DNA from 2 places in the Streptomyces sp. NPDC096105 genome. Region 1 is predicted to be linked to the other one. Evidence: predicted binding sites of a transcription regulator. Region 1 holds the regulator's gene; the other holds the start of a gene.
What was found. The regulator HspR, encoded in region 1, represses chaperone genes until heat shock. The targets are predictions, from matches to a motif close to TTGAGNNNNNNNNNCTCAA.

Region 1 (8,926 bases):
GGCCTCGACCGCATCAACGGCGCCATCGCGCGGGCCCTGGCGGAAGGCACGCGGGAAGTCCTCTGCATCCAGCCGCCCAACAGCTACCAGACGTCCGAGTACGCCAGGACGGCCCAGGCCGCGGCCATGGTCCGCGATCAGCAGTTCCTCGACCGCGGCGGCAGGATCCGCGTGATCTATCCGCACACGCAGCGGCACATCCCCCTGGTCGTCGCCCGGTACGAGCGGTTGAGGGGCGACGCCCAGGCCCGCACCATGGACGAGGTCACCGGCCGCATGATCATCGTGGACCAGGCGGTGGCCTTCATCCCCGGCGCCGGGGAAGGGCACTCCGACATCGCGCTGGAAATCCGGCATCCGGCGGTCATCGCCTATCTGGTGAGCATGTTCGACCGGCTGTGGCGGCTCGCCACCCCCATGCATCCCCAGACCGTCCAGCCGCCCTCCCTGGGCGGCGTCACCGCCCGGCAGCGGGCCATCGCGCGGCTCCTGGTCGAGGGGCACACGGACGCCGTCATCGCCGACCGGCTGGGCATGAACATCCGGACCGCGCGCGTCCACATCGCGAAGCTCGCGGCGACCCTGGGCAGCGGCAGCCGCGCCCAGCTCGGCTACCTCATCGCACGGTCGGGGATCCTCGGCCGGGAGGGGTGACCACCGGCGGCCGCGCGCCGTCCAGCCCCGCCTGGGCGATCCGCACGCCCAGCTGCGTGCGGCTCGCCGCCCCCAGCGTCTCGGAGAGGCGGGCGATGTGCGCCCGGCAGGTGCGCACGCTGATGCCGAGGCGCTCCGCGATCACCGCGTCCTGGTGACCCTCCGCGAGCAGGGCGGCGATGGACTGCTCGCGGTGCGAGATGCCCTCGATACCGGTGTCCGGGAGCGGGGCGGTCAGCGGGATGGCGAGCCGCCACAGCCGCTCGAAGACCGTGCCCAGGTACTCCACCAGCGCCGGATGGCGCAGCTCCAGCGCCATCGTGCGCTCGGTGTTGGCGGGGATGAAGGCGACCGTGCGGTCGAAGAGGATGAGCCGCTCGATGACCTCGTCCAGCGTGCGCGCCTCCACCGCGTCGCCCATCAGCTCCAGGTAGCTGAGCAACCCGTGCCCGTGGCGGGCGACATGGGTGTACAGGTCCCGCATGCGCACGCCCCGCCCGCGCAGCGCCATCGCCCGGTGCAGGCCCTCCGACAGCTCGGCCTCGCGCCGGATGCCGCCGGGCTGGACGGTGAGCACCTCGGTGGTGCACGCCTGCGTCGCCTCGTCCATCGCGGCCTGGATCCGGGCCAGTCCGTCCAGCACCCGGATCGCCGGGCCCTCGGACGACGCCCCCGCGGCCGGCACCTGGCGGCCGAGACCGGCGTACCACTCGAACGCGGCGACCGCCGAGCCGACGCGGCGCTGACTCGCCCTCACCTCGTCGTACATGCCGCGCAGCAGCCGGGTCATGACCTCCTGCGGGGAGGTCGGGACCAGCCAGTCCATGTCGTCCGGGTCGGGGTGCAGCAGGGCCAGCTCCAGCAGGCAGGGCACCCGCTCGGCCTCCCGGCGCGGCAGCCGTCCGCGCCGTACGGCCCGGGAGTACACGCGGTCCCCGGCCTCGCACAGTCGGTCAGCACCGTGCGGATGCTCCTCCGCCCCGTGTGCCCGGCCATCGCCCATACCACCCCCGGTTCAGCGTCTTTCCGCAGCGCAACTATGCGCGGCCGGAACCTGCTGTGCAACACGGGACAGGCCACCGCGCCGGCCCGGGGGGCCGGCCGGTGGCCGGATTCGTGCGGCTGTTACTTCAGGCCGATCTCCGCGCACGCGGCCTTGTACTCCCCGGTGCAGATGTCCGACACCTCGTAGAACCCGTCAGCGATCACGGTGTCCTGGATGTTGTCCTTCGTCAGCGCGACCACCGGCACCAGCTGCGCCGGGATGTCCTGCCGGGTGGGGCTGTCGACGCGGTCGCGGGTGAGCGCGTCGAACTGGATGTCCCGGCCCTGGACCCGCGCCACGGCCATCTCCGCGGCGCTCTCGGCCTCCTCCGGGTAGGACTTGTACACGCTCATGTACTGCTCGCCGGCCACGATCCGCTGCACCGCGGCGATCTCCGCGTCCTGGCCGGTGATGGGCGGCAGCTCGGTCGCGCCGGCGGCGCGCAGCGCCTTGACGATGCCGCCCGCCATGCCGTCGTTGGCGGAGTAGATGCCCTCGATGTTCTCCAGGCCGATCTCGCTGATCGCCTCGGACATGTTCTTCTCGGCGTTCTTGGGGTCCCAGTCCTTGGTGTCGAAGGACTTGGCGATGGTGACCTTGCCCTTGAGCTCGGACAGCGCGCCCGCCTTGAACTGCTTGGCGTTGGGGTCGGTGGACGAGCCGTTCATCATCACGATCTTGTCGGTGATGCTCAGGTCGCCGCCGAGCGCCTCCAGCAGGGTGCGCCCCTGCACCTCGCCGACCAGCGAGTTGTCGAAGGAGATGTACGCGTCGATCGGGCCCTCGGCGAGCCGGTCGTAGGCGATGACCGGGATGCCCGCGTCCTTGGCCTTGGTGACGCTCTCCGCGATGGCGTGCGAGTCCACCGCGTCCAGCACGATGACGTCGACCTTCTTGTCGATCATGCTCTGCATCTGGCCGGCCTGCTTGTCGGCGTCCGCCTCGGCGTTGGCGTACTCGACCTTGCCCTTGTTGTCGGTGAGCGACTCCACCTTCTTCTTGAAGATGGGGTAGTCGAACTGCTCGTACCGCGTGTTGGCCTTCTCCGGGAGGAGCAGGCCCACCGTGATGTCGTCCCCCTTGGCGGGGCTCGCGTCGTCGCTGCTGCTCGCCGCGCCGAGGCCGCAGCCGGCGAGCGTGACGGACATGGAGACGGCGGCCACGGATATGGCGATACGACGCATGCGAGGGCTCACTTCAGGTGCGTTTTGGACGTGGGCACAGCTTTGCGGCCCATGTGACTGAAAAGCCAACGCTTCGGCGCCCATCCGCGTCAAGGGGCAACCACTTAACGAGATGGACACGACACGGCGCGCTGAACTCGTGAAAGTCCTGCGGACACACCGCGAGGATCACCTGGACACGCAGGCATACCATAGCCACAGGTGTGCTCAGGCATGAGAGAAGGGGCCTGGGGGTCGCATGGACTCCCGGGCCCCTCTCCGCGTCCGCGCGCGGTCAGTCCGACTGCTGCTGGCGCTTGGGGCGCCAGACCACCAACGCGCTGGTCTGCTGCACTTCCTGGTAAGGCACCAGGTCACGGCGGTAGGAGGCGTGCACGGCGGCCTCACGCTGACGCATCGCCGCCGCCGCGCCGTCGAGCGCGTCCTCCAGTTCGGCCACGCGGGCCTGGAGGGCGGCGACCTGGTTCTCCAGTTCGATGATGCGCTTGATTCCGGCCAGGTTGATGCCCTCGTCCTGCGACAACTGCTGCACCTGACGGAGCAGTTCGATGTCACGGGCCGAGTAGCGGCGGCCCCGGCCCGCCGTGCGGTCCGGCGACACAAGCCCCAGCCGGTCGTACTGACGCAGCGTCTGCGGGTGGAGACCGGAGAGCTGCGCCGCCACCGAAATGACGTAGACCGGGGTGTCCTGGGTCAGTTCGTACGGATTGCGTCGACGGCCGTCCATCGCATCAAGCTCCCTTCGCGGCCTGGAACAGCTCCGCCCGCGGATCCTGGTCCGCGGTTGCCTCGCGATACGCCTCCAGGGCGTCACGAGCCTTCCCCGACAGGTCCCTGGGAACACTCACCTCGACGGTGATCAGCAGATCACCGCGGGTGCCGTCCTTGCGGACCGCCCCCTTGCCGCGGGCGCGCATGGTGCGCCCGTTGGGCGTGCCCGGAGGCAGCTTCAGCGTCACCGGCGGACCGCCCAGCGTCGGCACCCGGATCTCACCGCCGAGGGCCGCCTCGGGATACGTGACCGGCACGGTGACCGTCAGGTTGTCGCCCTTGCGGCCGAACACCGGGTGGGCGCCGACGTGCACGACGACGTACAGGTCGCCCGCGGGGCCGCCGCGCTCGCCGGGCGCCCCCTTGCCGCGCAGCCGGATCCGCTGGCCGTCGCTGACCCCCGCGGGGATGCGCACCTGCATCGTCCGCGAGGACTTGGCCCGGCCGCTGCCCTTGCAGACCTCGCAGGGCTCCTCCGCGATCAGGCCGCGGCCCTTGCAGTCCGGGCACGGGTCGGTCAGCGAGAAGCCGCCGCCGGAGCCCCGCGCCACCTGTCCGGTGCCGACGCAGGTCGGGCACACGCGCGGTGTGCCGTTCTTGTCGCCGGTGCCCGAACAGGCCTTGCAGGGCGACTGCGACGACATCCGCAGCGGAACGGTCGCGCCCTCGATCGCCTCGGTGAAGCTGAGCGTCACCTCGGACTCGATGTCCTGGCCCCGGCGCGGCTGGGTCCGCGAGGTCCCCGTGCCGCCCCGGTTGAACAGGCCCCCGAAGACGTCACCGAGGCCGCCGCCGAAGCCGCCCGCCTGGCCGCCGGCCTGACCTCCGAAGAGGTCACCCAGGTCGAAGTTGAAGGTGCCGCCGCCCGCGCCCGGCCCCGGACGGAACCCGCCGTTGCCGAAGAGGGCGCGCGCCTCGTCGTACTCCTTGCGCTTCTTGGGGTCCCCGAGGACGTCGTTCGCCTCGGAGATCTCCTTGAACCGCTCCTCCGCCTTGGCGTTCCCCTTGTTGGCGTCCGGGTGGTACTCGCGGGCGAGCTTCCGGTACGCCTTCTTGATCTCGGCCTCGGTGGCGTCCTTGGGGACGCCGAGGACCTTGTAATAGTCCTTCTCGATGAAGTCCTTGGTGCTCATCCCCGACGTCCCTCCTTCCCTGCGTCAGCTATAACGTCAGCCCTCCTCCGGGCCACCGTTCTCCTTGTTCTCCGCGTCGGCCCGGTCCTCGGCGCTCTCCTCGGCGGGCTTGACCGTCTGCGCGCCGGGCTGCGGCTCGGCGACGGCCACCCGCGCGGGGCGGATGGTGCGCTCGCCGATGCGGTACCCCGGCTGCAGGATCGCCACGCACGTCGTCTCGGTGACGTCCGGCGCGTAGGAGTGCATCAGGGCCTCGTGGATCGTCGGGTCGAAGGGCTCGCCCTCCTTGCCGAACTGCTGGAGGCCCAGCTTCGCCACCGTGGTCTCCAGCGACTCGGCGACCGACTTGAAGCCACCGACCAGCTCGCCGTGGTCCCGCGCCCGGCCGATGTCGTCGAGCATCGGGAGCAGTTCGGACAGGAGATTCGCCACGGCGGTCTCCTTGACCGCTGCCCGGTCACGCTCCACCCGGCGGCGGTAGTTCTGGAACTCGGCCTGGAGGCGCTGGAGGTCCGCGGTGCGCTCGTTCAGCGCGGTGCGGGCCTGGTCCAGCTGCGCCACCAGAGCGGCGTTCTGCTCCGTGTCCCCGGCCGGGGCCGCCTCTTCCTCAGCGGGAGCGGCGGCCTGCGGCTCGGCGTCCTCGGACGGTGCGCCGGAAGGGACATCGGGCTGCTGCTCGTCGAAGCCCGGGGTCTCTTCCGTCACGCCGCACCGTCCTTGCGGTCCTCGTCGACGATCTCGGCGTCGACGACGTCGTCGTCGGCCTTGGCCTCACCGGCGCCGGCGGACGCGCCGCCCGCGGCCTGCGCGCCCTGGGCGTCGGCGTACATGGCCTGGCCCAGCTTCTGCGAGACGGCCGCGACCTTCTCGGTGGCCGTGCGGATCTCGGCGGTGTCCTCGCCCTTGAGCTTCTCCTTCAGCTCGGCGACGGCGGCCTCGACCTCGGTCTTGATCTCGCCGGGCACCTTGTCCGCGTTGTCCGTGAGGAACTTCTCGGTCTGGTAGACGAGCTGCTCGCCCTGGTTGCGCGTCTCGGCGGCCTCGCGGCGGGCGTGGTCCTCCTCCGCGTACTTCTCGGCCTCCTGGCGCATCCGCTCGACCTCGTCCTTCGGGAGCGACGAACCGCCGGTGACGGTCATCTTCTGCTCCTTGCCGGTGCCGAGGTCCTTCGCCGTGACGTGCATGATGCCGTTGGCGTCGATGTCGAAGGAGACCTCGATCTGCGGGACGCCGCGCGGCGCCGGCGGCAGACCGGTCAGCTCGAACATGCCCAGCTTCTTGTTGTACGCCGCGATCTCGCGCTCGCCCTGGTAGACCTGGATCTGCACGGACGGCTGGTTGTCCTCGGCCGTGGTGAAGATCTCCGAGCGCTTGGTCGGGATCGTGGTGTTGCGCTCGATCAGCTTGGTCATGATGCCGCCCTTGGTCTCGATGCCGAGGGACAGCGGGGTGACGTCGAGCAGGAGGACGTCCTTGACCTCGCCCTTGAGGACACCGGCCTGGAGCGCGGCGCCGATGGAGACGACCTCGTCCGGGTTGACGCCCTTGTTGGCCTCCTTGCCGCCGGTCAGCTCCTTGACGAGCTCGGCGACGGCGGGCATGCGGGTCGAACCGCCGACCAGGACGACGTGGTCGATCTCGCTGACGGCGATGCCGGCGTCCTTGATGACGTTGTTGAACGGGGTCTTGCAGCGCTCGAGCAGGTCCGCGGTCAGCTGCTGGAACTGGGCGCGGGTCAGCTTCTCGTCGAGGTGCAGGGGGCCCTCGGCGGAGGCGGTGATGTAGGGGAGGTTGATCGAGGTCTCGGTGGACGAGGACAGCTCGATCTTCGCCTTCTCGGCGGCCTCGCGCAGACGCTGCAGCGCCATCTTGTCCTTGGCCAGGTCCACGCCGTGACCGGCCTGGAACTGCTTGACCAGGTAGTCGACGACGCGCTGGTCCCAGTCGTCACCACCGAGGTTGTTGTCACCGTTGGTGGCCTTCACCTCGACGACACCGTCGCCGATCTCCAGGAGGGAGACGTCGAAGGTACCGCCGCCGAGGTCGAAGACGAGGATGGTCTGGTCGTCCTTGTCGAGGCCGTACGCCAGGGCGGCGGCCGTCGGCTCGTTGACGATGCGCAGCACGTTCAGACCGGCGATCTCGCCGGCCTCCTTGGTCGCCTGGCGCTCGGCGTCGTTGAAGTACGCCGGGACGGTGATGACCGCGTCGGTCACCTTCTCGCCCAGGTACGCCTCGGCGTCCCGCTTCAGCTTCTGCAGCACGAAGGCGCTGATCTGCTGCGGGTTGAAGTCCTTGCCGTCCAGGTTGATCTTCCAGCCGGTGCCCATGTGGCGCTTGACCGACCGGATGGTCCTGTCGACGTTGGTCACGGCCTGGCGCTTGGCCACCTCACCGACCAGCACCTCACCGTTCTTGGCGAAGGCGACGACGGAAGGCGTGGTCCTGGCGCCCTCGGCGTTGGTGATGACGGTGGGCTCGCCGCCCTCCAGAACGCTGACGACGGAGTTAGTCGTGCCCAGGTCGATGCCGACCGCACGTGCCATTTCGATTCCTCCAGCTGACTTGAGTGGAACAGACTCAAGCATGCATGACGTCCGCCGCCGGGTCAACAGAGCTGAGTCAGCCAGACTCAACTCTTATCCGCTCCTTACACGCAACCGCTCGCTGACCTGCGACGACGCACTGGCGACACGTTGACGCGGACGGAAAACGGGGGTGACGGGGCGCCTCACCAGCACCAGGACGAGCACCGCGGCGGCCGCCGCGACCCACCCCACCGCCCCCGGGGACAGCCTGCCCGTGTGCACGCACACCCCGACCAGCGCCGCCCCCGCGGACCCGGCGCCCAGCAGCACCGGCACCGCGCGGGGCGCGAGGCCCAGCCGCCGCAGCCGGTGCCCGAGGTGGTCCGGCCGCCCGCGCGTGACCGGACGGCGGTCGAGGCGCCGCCCGAGTACCACCAGGACGGCGTCCGCACACGCCAGCGCCGTCAGCGCGGACACCACGGCGACACCGGCGCCGATCCCCTGCCCGGCCCGGACGAACACCGCCGACGACGCCAGCACGAAACCGGTGAACAGCGCGCCGCCGGCCCCGAGGCCCGCCTGCGCGGGGAACCAGTTGTGCAGCAGGAAACCGGCGAGCGCGGCGGCCAGCACGCCCAGCAGCGCGGCCAGCCCGTCCATCAGCTCGGCCGTGGCGCACGCGGCGGCCCCGAACGCGCCCACCGCGCCGACCGTGCCGGCCAGCCCGTCGGCATGGTCCAGCCCCCGGAAGGCGACGGTCGCGGCCACGATCCACCCGGCGGCCAGCACCCCGCCCGCCACCCCGGTCTCGCCGTACGGCACGACGAAGGCCGCCGCCACCGCCGTACCGGCCGGCGCGACCCACCGGCGCAGCCGCCAGACGTCGGCGGCCAGCCCGAGCGCCGCGACGCAGCCGGCGGCGGCCACCATCCGCCCCACCCCGGCGCCGAGGGGCACCAGACCGGTGGCGTCGGCGGCCGTCGCGACCAGGGCGGTGGCCAGGGCGACGGCCGTCCCCCCGGACAGCGGCACGGACCGGCGCCGCCTGCGGTCGGCGATCCCGAGGCGCAGCGCGGGGACCCGCAGCACCCCGGTGAGGAGGGCGGAGAGCAGCAGTGCGGTGGCGGCGGCGGCGATCCCGGAGAGCACGGATATAAGTTAGGGGCGTATCGACCGATTTAGCGTGAATAACACGATCGGATCCCGAACGCCACCCGGGACGGTCGCCGGGGCCCTCACCTGGCACCCTTGTGGGTGTGCGGGGCGAGTGCGCAGGTCACCCGCACAGGCAACCCTCAGCGACTCAGATCACCCCGCGCCCGGCTACAGTGCGGCCGAAGATGGGGGTAGTCTCAGACGGACTGCATAAGTTACCGCTTAGTAATCTCGGGGAAGCCGAACGGCGCACCCCGGCGAAGCCCCCGACAAGCCACTCCACCCCCTGAACCCCTCGCAGGCCCGAGGAGCCCCCATGCAACTCGCCGCGATCATCGTGTCGCTGGTCCTGGCCGTGGTCGGCGTTGCGCTGCTCGCACGCGCGATCGGCCAGTTCGTCCGGTACTTCAAGCTGGGCCAGCCGGTCCCGGCCGGCGCCCGGACCGACAATCCCTA
Region 2 (8,926 bases), on a different contig from region 1:
CCGGAACCTCCGGCGCCGCCTCGTCGGTGGCCGGGGACAGCGCCAGTTCCAGGACCTGGCGGACGTCGGTGACTGCGTGCACGTCCAGCTTCTCCAGCACCTCCGCCGGGACGTCGTCCAGGTCGGGCTCGTTGCGCTTGGGGATGATCACGGTGGTGACGCCGGCCCGGTGCGCGGCGAGCAGCTTCTGCTTCACCCCGCCGATCGGCAGCACCCGCCCGGTCAGCGACACCTCGCCGGTCATCGCCACGTCCGTGCGGACCAGCCGTCCGGAGAGCAGCGAGGCCAGGGCCGTGGTCATCGTGATGCCCGCGCTCGGGCCGTCCTTGGGCACGGCGCCCGCCGGGAAGTGGATGTGCACGCCCCGGTCCTTCAGGTCGCCCACCGGCAGTTCCAGCTCGGCGCCGTGGCTGCGCAGGAAGCTCAGCGCGATCTGCGCGGACTCCTTCATCACGTCGCCCAGCTGACCGGTCAGGGTGAGCCCCGCCGCGCCCGTCTCCGGGTCGGCCAGGGACGCCTCGACGTAGAGGACGTCACCGCCGGCGCCGGTCACGGCGAGCCCGGTGGCGACACCGGGCACGGCGGTGCGCCGCTCGGCCGGTTCCTGGGCGGACTCCGGCACGTGGTGCGGCCGTCCGATCAGGTCCCGCAGGTCGCCCTCGGTCACGGTGAACGGCAGCTCCCGCTCGCCCAGTTCGTGCTGGGCCGCCACCTTGCGCAGCAGCCGCGCGAGGGACCGCTCCAGGTTGCGCACGCCCGCCTCGCGCGTGTACTCGCCGGCCAGCTTGCGCAGCGCGCCCTCGTCGAGGGTGACCTCGTCGGTGTCCAGGCCGGCGCGCTCCAGCTGGCGCGGGAGCAGGTGGTCGCGGGCGATGACGATCTTCTCGTCCTCGGTGTAGCCGTCGAGGCGGACCAGCTCCATGCGGTCGAGCAGGGGCTCCGGGATGGCCTCCAGGACGTTGGCGGTGGCGAGGAAGACCACGTCGGACAGGTCGAGCTCGACCTCCAGGTAGTGGTCCCGGAAGGTGTGGTTCTGCGCCGGGTCGAGGACCTCCAGCAGGGCCGCGGCCGGGTCGCCGCGGAAGTCGGAGCCGACCTTGTCGATCTCGTCGAGCAGGACGACCGGGTTCATCGACCCGGCCTCCTTGACGGCGCGCACGATCCGGCCGGGCAGGGCGCCGACGTAGGTGCGGCGGTGGCCGCGGATCTCCGCCTCGTCGCGGACGCCGCCGAGGGCGACCCGGACGAACTTGCGGCCCATCGCGTGCGCGACGGACTCGCCGAGGCTGGTCTTGCCGACGCCGGGCGGGCCCACCAGGGCCAGCACGGCGCCGCCGCGCCGCCCGCCGACGACGCCCAGGCCCCGGTCGTTGCGCCGCTTGCGCACCGCCAGGTACTCGGTGATGCGCTCCTTCACGTCCTGCAGGCCCGCGTGCTCGGCGTCCAGCACCTGTCGGGCGCCGCGGATGTCGTAGGAGTCCTCGGTGCGCTCGTTCCACGGCATCTCCAGCACCGTGTCGAGCCAGGTGCGGATCCAGGAGCCCTCCGGCGACTGGTCGGAGGCGCGCTCCAGCTTGTCGACCTCCTTGAGCGCGGCCTCGCGGACCTTCTCGGGGAGCTCGGCGGCCTCGACGCGGGCCCGGTAGTCGTCGGACTCCTCGCCCTCCTTCTCGCCGTTCAGCTCGCGCAGCTCCTTGCGGACCGCCTCGAGCTGGCGGCGGAGCAGGAACTCGCGCTGCTGCTTGTCGACGCCCTCCTGGACGTCCTTGGCGATGGTCTCGGCGACGTCCTGCTCGGCGAGGTGGTCGCGCAGCTGCTGGGTGGCGAGCTTCAGCCGGGCCACCGGGTCGGTGGTCTCCAGCAGGGCGACCTTCTGGTCGGTGGTGAGGAACGGCGAGTAGCCGGAGTTGTCGGCGAGGGCGGAGACGTCGTCGATGGCCTGGACCCGGTCCACGACCTGCCAGGCGCCGCGCTTGCGCAGCCAGGCGGTGGCGAGCGCCTTGTACTCCTTGACCAGTTCGGTCACGTGGCCGGGCAGCGGGTCGGGCACGCTCTCGTCGATGCGGGCGCCCTCCACCCACAGCGCCGCGCCCGGCCCGGTGGTGCCGGCGCCGATGCGCACCCGCCCCCGGCCGCGGATCAGGGCGCCCGGGTCGCCGTCGGCCAGCCGGCCGACCTGCTCGACCGTGCCCAGCACGCCGGTCCCGGCGTAGGTCCCGTCGACGCGCGGCACCAGCAGCACCCGGGGCTTGCCCGGTTCGTCGCGGGCGGCGGCCTGGGCGGCCTCCACGGCCGCGCGCACCTCGGAGTCGCTCAGGTCCAGCGGAACCACCATCCCCGGCAGCACGACCTCGTCGTCGAGCGGCAGCACGGGCAGGGCGAGCGGTGTGGACTCAGCAGCCATGATCTCCCCTTCGGCAGTCAAGTTGAGCTATGTCGACTCAATGCAGGGGAGCCGCCGAATGTTCCCGGAGTCGCGTTCGCTCTGAGCGATCACCGGGCCGGGCCCCACGGCCCCGGATCGCCGGGACGGGGGCCTGCCAGGATGAACGCATGTCCACCCCGTACGACATTCCCGAAGCTCCCGAAGTCCTGGACCGCCGCGAGGGCCCGTACGGCGAGGTCGCGCTGCGCAGGCACGGCGGTCTGCTGCAGATCATCGCCAACGGCTGCTTCCTGATGGACACCTCCGACGGGCGCTCCGAGCGGCTGCTCGTGGACGCCGCCCTGGCCGCCCTGGACCCGGAGGCGGCGGACCCGGGGGTGCTGATCGGCGGGCTGGGCGTCGGCTTCTCCCTGGCGCACGCGGCCGGGCAGCCGCGCTGGGGACGGATCACGGTGGTGGAGCGGGAGCCCGCGATCATCGAGTGGCACCGCACGGGCCCGCTGGCCGGGCTCTCCGGCGAGGCGCTCGCCGACCCCCGGACGGAGATCGTCGAGCAGGACCTGGTGGCCTACGTCAAGGAGACGTCCGACACGTTCGACGCGTTGTGCCTCGACATCGACAACGGGCCCGGCTGGACCGTCGACGAGGGCAACGAGGGGCTGTACACGCCGGACGGACTCGCGGCCTGCGCAAGGGTGTTGAAGCCGCGCGGGGTCCTCGCGCTATGGTCCGCCACGCCCTCTCCGGAATTCGAGGGAACCTTGCGGAATGCCGGGTTCCGGCAGGTGCGTACCGAAGAGATCCCCGTTGCCCGGGGCGTTCCGGACGTCGTGCACATCGGCGTCCGCCCTGGATAGCAAACCCGTGGTGCGTCCCCGTACGCTGCTGCCCTGGCGCGGATCATCCAAGCGTCGGTCGCAGTGATGCGCAGACGACGGATCACCCCACGGATTCCGGAAAAAGCACACCTCAGGGGCGGGCGATGGAGCAGACACACACCTCCCACAACGGCACGGCGACGACCACCCCCGGCGCGCAGCGCAGGGTCCTGGTGGTCGAGGACGACGCGACGATCGTGGACGCCATCGCGACCCGCCTGCGCGCCGAGGGATTCCTCGTGCAAACGGCGGGCGACGGCCCGTCCGCGGTGGACACGGCCGAGGCCTGGCAGCCCGACCTGCTGATCCTCGACATCATGCTGCCGGGCTTCGACGGCCTGGAGGTCTGCCGGCGCGTGCAGGCCCAGCGGCCGGTGCCGGTGCTGATGCTCACCGCGCGCGACGACGAGACCGACATGCTGGTGGGCCTCGGCGTCGGCGCCGACGACTACATGACGAAGCCGTTCTCGATGCGCGAGCTCGCCGCCCGCGTGCACGTGCTGCTGCGCCGCATGGAGCGCGCCGCCCTCGCGGCCACCACCCCGCGCAGCGGCATCCTGCGCCTGGGCGAGCTGGAGATCGACCACGCCCAGCGCCGGGTGCGGGTGCGCAGCGAGGACGTCCACCTGACGCCCACCGAGTTCGACCTGCTGGTGTGCCTGGCCAACACCCCGCGCGCGGTGCTCTCCCGCGAGCAGCTGCTGGCCGAGGTCTGGGACTGGGCGGACGCCTCCGGCACCCGGACCGTGGACAGCCACATCAAGGCGCTGCGCCGGAAGATCGGCGCCGAGCGCATCCGCACCGTGCACGGCGTGGGCTACGCCCTGGAGACGCCGACGCCATGAGCGGGGGTCCGGGGGGACGCGGGCAGGGGAAGAAGGATCCCTGGGGCGGTGTGCGCCCGTTCTCGATCAAGACCAAGCTGGGCGCGCTGGTCGTCGTCTCGGTCCTGATCACCACCGGACTGTCGGTGATCGCCGTGCACACCAAGACGGAGCTGCGCTTCATCACGGTCTTCTCGATGATCGCCACGCTGCTGATCACCCAGTTCGTGGCGCACTCCCTCACCGCTCCGCTGGACGACATGAACGCCGTCGCGCGGTCCATCTCGCACGGCGACTACACCCGCCGGGTGCGTGAGAGCCGCCGGGACGAGCTGGGCGACCTGGCGCAGACGATCAACGTCATGGCCGACGAGCTGGAGGCGCAGGACCGCCAGCGCAAGGAGCTGGTGGCCAACGTCTCGCACGAGCTGCGCACGCCCATCGCGGGACTGCGCGCGGTGCTGGAGAACATCGTCGACGGCGTCACCGAGGCCGACCCCGAGACGATGCGCACGGCCCTGAAGCAGACCGAGCGGCTCGGCCGTCTGGTGGAGACGCTGCTGGACCTGTCCCGCCTGGACAACGGCGTGGTGCCGCTGAAGAAGCGCCGCTTCGAGGTGTGGCCGTACCTGTCGGGCGTGCTGAAGGAGGCCAACATGGTCGCCTCCGCCCGCGCGGGCATGGCCTCCGGCTCCGGCAGCCACACCCGTACGGACGTGCATCTGCACCTGGACGTCTCGCCGCCCGAGCTGGTCGCGCACGCCGACCCCGAGCGGATCCACCAGGTGGTCGCCAACCTGATCGACAACGCGGTCAAGCACAGCCCGCCGCACGGCAGGGTGACCGTCCGGGCCCGGCGGGGCCCCGAGCCGGAGTCGCTGGAGCTGGAGGTGCTGGACGAGGGTCCGGGCATCCCGCGCACGGAGTGGCACCGGGTCTTCGAGCGGTTCAACCGCGGCAACGTCAACCGGCCGCACGGCCCCGGCAGCGACGGCGGCACCGGGCTGGGCCTGGCGATCGCCCGCTGGGCCGTGGATCTGCACGGCGGCCGGATCGGAGTGGCGGAATCCGAGCGGGGTTGCCGGATTCTGATCACTCTTCCAGGGCCCTCCTCCGTGCCAAGTTGACGTAAAGTTCGAAGCGGAGCCTCAAGATCCATCCGCGTTCGTCCTGGCGGACACGTGTGATCAGGCACAGGCCCGCGCGCGGGGCGCGACGGGCCCTGGTCGAGCGATGCCTGATACCGTCGAAAGAAGCGGAACCTCGCTTGTTTCCCGCCAATTCCAGCGCCGAAACACCCGCCGAGATGTGATGTGCACGACGTTGCACGGGCCCGGCCTGACCTTATCGCGCGGGGAGGCGTAGCCTTTATTTCCGCTGTCCATCATCTTGCGAAGCGGAAGAGGGCGGTTGACGCCGTGTCGCCACAGTCCCCCAGTAACTCGAGCATCTCGACCGACACCGACCAAGCGGGCAAGAACCCCGCTGCGGCCTTCGGTGCCAACGAATGGCTCGTCGACGAGATCTACCAGCAGTACCTCCAGGACCCGAACTCGGTGGACCGAGCCTGGTGGGACTTCTTCGCCGACTACAAGCCGGGCGCTCCCGCGTCCTCGGCTCCGGCGGGTGACGCGGCCGCGGGGGCCGCGGTGACCCCCACCGCTCCGTCCCGGCCGGCCGCGCCCGCCAAGGCCGAGACGCCCGCCCCGGCCGCGAAGCCCGCTGCCGCCGCTCCGACGGCCAAGGCTCCGGCCCCGGCTCAGGCGCCCGCCAAGGCCCAGGCGCCCGCCCAGCCGAAGAAGCAGGCCGCTCCCGCCGCCAAGCCGGCCCCGGCCGGGAAGGCCGAGCCGGCGGGCGAGGCGAAGAGCGGCCCCGAGCAGGTCACCCTGCGCGGTCCGTCCGCCGCCGTGGCGAAGAACATGGACGCCTCGCTGGAGCTGCCCACGGCCACGTCCGTGCGCGCGGTCCCGGTGAAGCTGCTGTTCGACAACCGCATCGTCATCAACAACCACCTCAAGCGCGCCCGGGGCGGGAAGATCTCCTTCACGCACCTCATCGGCTACGCGATGGTGCAGGCCATCAAGGCCATGCCGGCGATGAACTGGTCGTACGCCAAGGTGGACGGCAAGCCCACCCTGGTCAAGCCGGAGCACGTCAACCTCGGTCTCGCCATCGACCTGGTCAAGCCCAACGGCGACCGCCAGCTCGTCGTCGCGGCGATCAAGAAGGCCGAGACGCTGAACTTCTTCGAGTTCTGGCAGGCCTACGAGGACATCGTCCGCCGCGCCCGCGACAACAAGCTGACGATGGACGACTTCACCGGCGTCACGGTCTCCCTGACCAACCCCGGCGGCCTGGGCACCGTGCACTCCGTGCCGCGCCTCATGCCCGGCCAGTCGGTGATCATGGGCGTCGGCTCCATGGACTACCCGGCGGAGTTCCAGGGCACCTCCCAGGACACCCTGAACAAGCTCGGCATCTCGAAGGTCATGACGCTCACGTCGACCTACGACCACCGGGTGATCCAGGGCGCCGCCTCCGGCGAGTTCCTGCGCCAGGTCGCGAACCTCCTGCTCGGCGAGAACAACTTCTACGACGAGATCTTCGAGGCCCTGCGCATCCCCTACGAGCCGGTCCGCTGGCTCAAGGACATCGACGCCAGCCACGACGACGACGTCACCAAGGCCGCCCGGGTCTTCGACCTGATCCACTCCTACCGGGTCCGCGGCCACGTCATGGCCGACACCGACCCGCTCGAGTACAAGGTCCGCAAGCACCCCGACCTGGACATCGTCGAGCATGGCCTCACCCTGTGGGACCTGGAGCGCGAGTTCGCCGTCGGCGGCTTCGCCGGCAAGTCGATGATGAAGCTGCGCGACATCCTCGGCGTGCTGCGCGACTCGTACTGCCGCACCACCGGCATCGAGTTCATGCACATCCAGGACCCCAAGCAGCGCAAGTGGATCCAGGACCGCGTGGAGCGCGGCCACACCAAGCCGGAGCGCGAGGAGCAGCTGCGCATCCTGCGCCGGCTGAACGCGGCGGAGGCCTTCGAGACCTTCCTGCAGACCAAGTACGTCGGCCAGAAGCGCTTCTCGCTGGAGGGCGGCGAGTCCGTCATCCCGCTGCTCGACGCGGTGCTGGACTCGGCCGCCGAGTCCCGCCTGGACGAGGTCGTCATCGGCATGGCCCACCGCGGCCGGCTGAACGTCCTCGCCAACATCGTCGGCAAGTCGTACGCGCAGATCTTCCGGGAGTTCGAGGGCAACCTCGACCCGAAGTCGATGCACGGCTCCGGCGACGTGAAGTACCACCTGGGCGCCGAGGGCACCTTCACCGGCCTGGACGGCGAGCAGATCAAGGTCTCGCTGGTCGCCAACCCCTCGCACCTGGAGGCCGTCGACCCGGTCCTCGAGGGCGTCGCCCGCGCCAAGCAGGACATCGTCAACAAGGGCGGCACGGACTTCACCGTCCTGCCGGTGGCCATCCACGGCGACGCGGCCTTCGCGGGCCAGGGCGTGGTGGCCGAGACCCTGAACATGTCGCAGCTGCGCGGCTACCGCACCGGCGGCACGGTCCACATCGTCATCAACAACCAGGTCGGCTTCACCGCGGCCCCCGAGTCCTCGCGCTCCTCCATGTACGCGACGGACGTGGCCCGCATGATCGAGGCCCCGATCTTCCACGTGAACGGCGACGACCCGGAGGCGGTCGTGCGCGTCGCGCGCCTGGCCTTCGAGTTCCGCCAGGCGTTCAACAAGGACGTGGTGATCGACCTCATCTGCTACCGCCGCCGCGGTCACAACGAGTCGGACAACCCGGCCTTCACCCAGCCGCTGATGTACGACCTGATCGACAAGAAGCGCTCGGTGCGCAAGCTGTACACCGAGTCCCTCATCGGTCGCGGCGACATCACCCTGGAAGAGGCCGAGCAGGCGCTGCAGGACTACCAGGGCCAGCTGGAGAAGGTCTTCACGGAGGTCCGCGAGGCCACCTCGCAGCCGACCGCGGTCGCCCCGTCCGACCCGCAGGCCGAGTTCCCGGTCGCCGTGAACACCGCGGTGAGCACGGAGATCGTGAAGCGGATCGCCGAGTCGCAGGTGAACATCCCCGACCACATCACCGTCCACCCGCGTCTGCTGCCGCAGCTGCAGCGCCGGGCGGCGATGGTCGAGGACGGCACCATCGACTGGGGCATGGGCGAGACCCTCGCCTTCGGCTCGCTGCTCCTCGAGGGCGTCCCGGTCCGGCTCGCCGGCCAGGACTCCCAGCGCGGCACCTTCGGCCAGCGCCACGCGGTCATCATCGACCGTGAGACGGGCGAGGAGTACACGCCGCTGCAGTACCTCTCCGAGGACCAGGCGCGGCTGAACGTCTACAACTCCCTGCTGTCCGAGTACGCGGCCATGGGCTTCGAGTACGGCTACTCGCTGGCCCGCCCGGACGCGCTCGTGCTGTGGGAGGCGCAGTTCGGCGACTTCGTCAACGGCGCGCAGACGGTCGTGGACGAGTTCATCTCGTCGGCCGAGCAGAAGTGGAACCAGACCTCCGGTGTGGTCCTGCTCCTCCCGCACGGCTACGAGGGCCAGGGCCCGGACCACTCCTCGGCCCGCCCGGAGCGCTTCCTGCAGCTCTGCGCCCAGAACAACATGACGGTCGCCATGCCGACCTCGCCGTCGAACTACTTCCACCTCCTGCGGTGGCAGGTGCACAACCCGCACCACAAGCCGCTGGTGGTCTTCACCCCGAAGTCGATGCTGCGCCTGAAGGCCGCCGCGTCGAAGGCGGAGGAGTTCACCACGGGCCAGTTCCGCCCGGTCATCGGCGACGACACGGTC

Region 2: lon (endopeptidase La) is a predicted target of HspR. The motif match lies at 2,427-2,445, and genes of this name have one in related genera.

What each region holds. Positions count from the first base shown of each region.
Region 1 is NZ_JBIWGC010000002.1:387,570-396,495, reverse strand. It holds gene ACIQ8B_RS04640 (LuxR C-terminal-related transcriptional regulator) at 1-654, shown strand, start outside; gene ACIQ8B_RS04635 (helix-turn-helix transcriptional regulator) at 617-1,657, opposite strand; gene ACIQ8B_RS04630 (sugar ABC transporter substrate-binding protein) at 1,780-2,883, opposite strand; gene ACIQ8B_RS04625 (heat shock protein transcriptional repressor HspR) at 3,158-3,610, opposite strand; gene dnaJ (molecular chaperone DnaJ) at 3,615-4,787, opposite strand; gene grpE (nucleotide exchange factor GrpE) at 4,824-5,492, opposite strand; gene dnaK (molecular chaperone DnaK) at 5,489-7,333, opposite strand; gene ACIQ8B_RS04605 (undecaprenyl/decaprenyl-phosphate alpha-N-acetylglucosaminyl 1-phosphate transferase) at 7,427-8,464, opposite strand; gene ACIQ8B_RS04600 (heterodisulfide reductase-related iron-sulfur binding cluster) at 8,787-8,926, shown strand, end outside.
Region 2 is NZ_JBIWGC010000003.1:124,592-133,517, forward strand. It holds gene lon (endopeptidase La) at 1-2,404, opposite strand, end outside; gene ACIQ8B_RS06060 (spermidine synthase) at 2,554-3,243, shown strand; gene ACIQ8B_RS06065 (response regulator transcription factor) at 3,369-4,109, shown strand; gene ACIQ8B_RS06070 (sensor histidine kinase) at 4,106-5,215, shown strand; gene ACIQ8B_RS06075 (multifunctional oxoglutarate decarboxylase/oxoglutarate dehydrogenase thiamine pyrophosphate-binding subunit/dihydrolipoyllysine-residue succinyltransferase subunit) at 5,507-8,926, shown strand, end outside.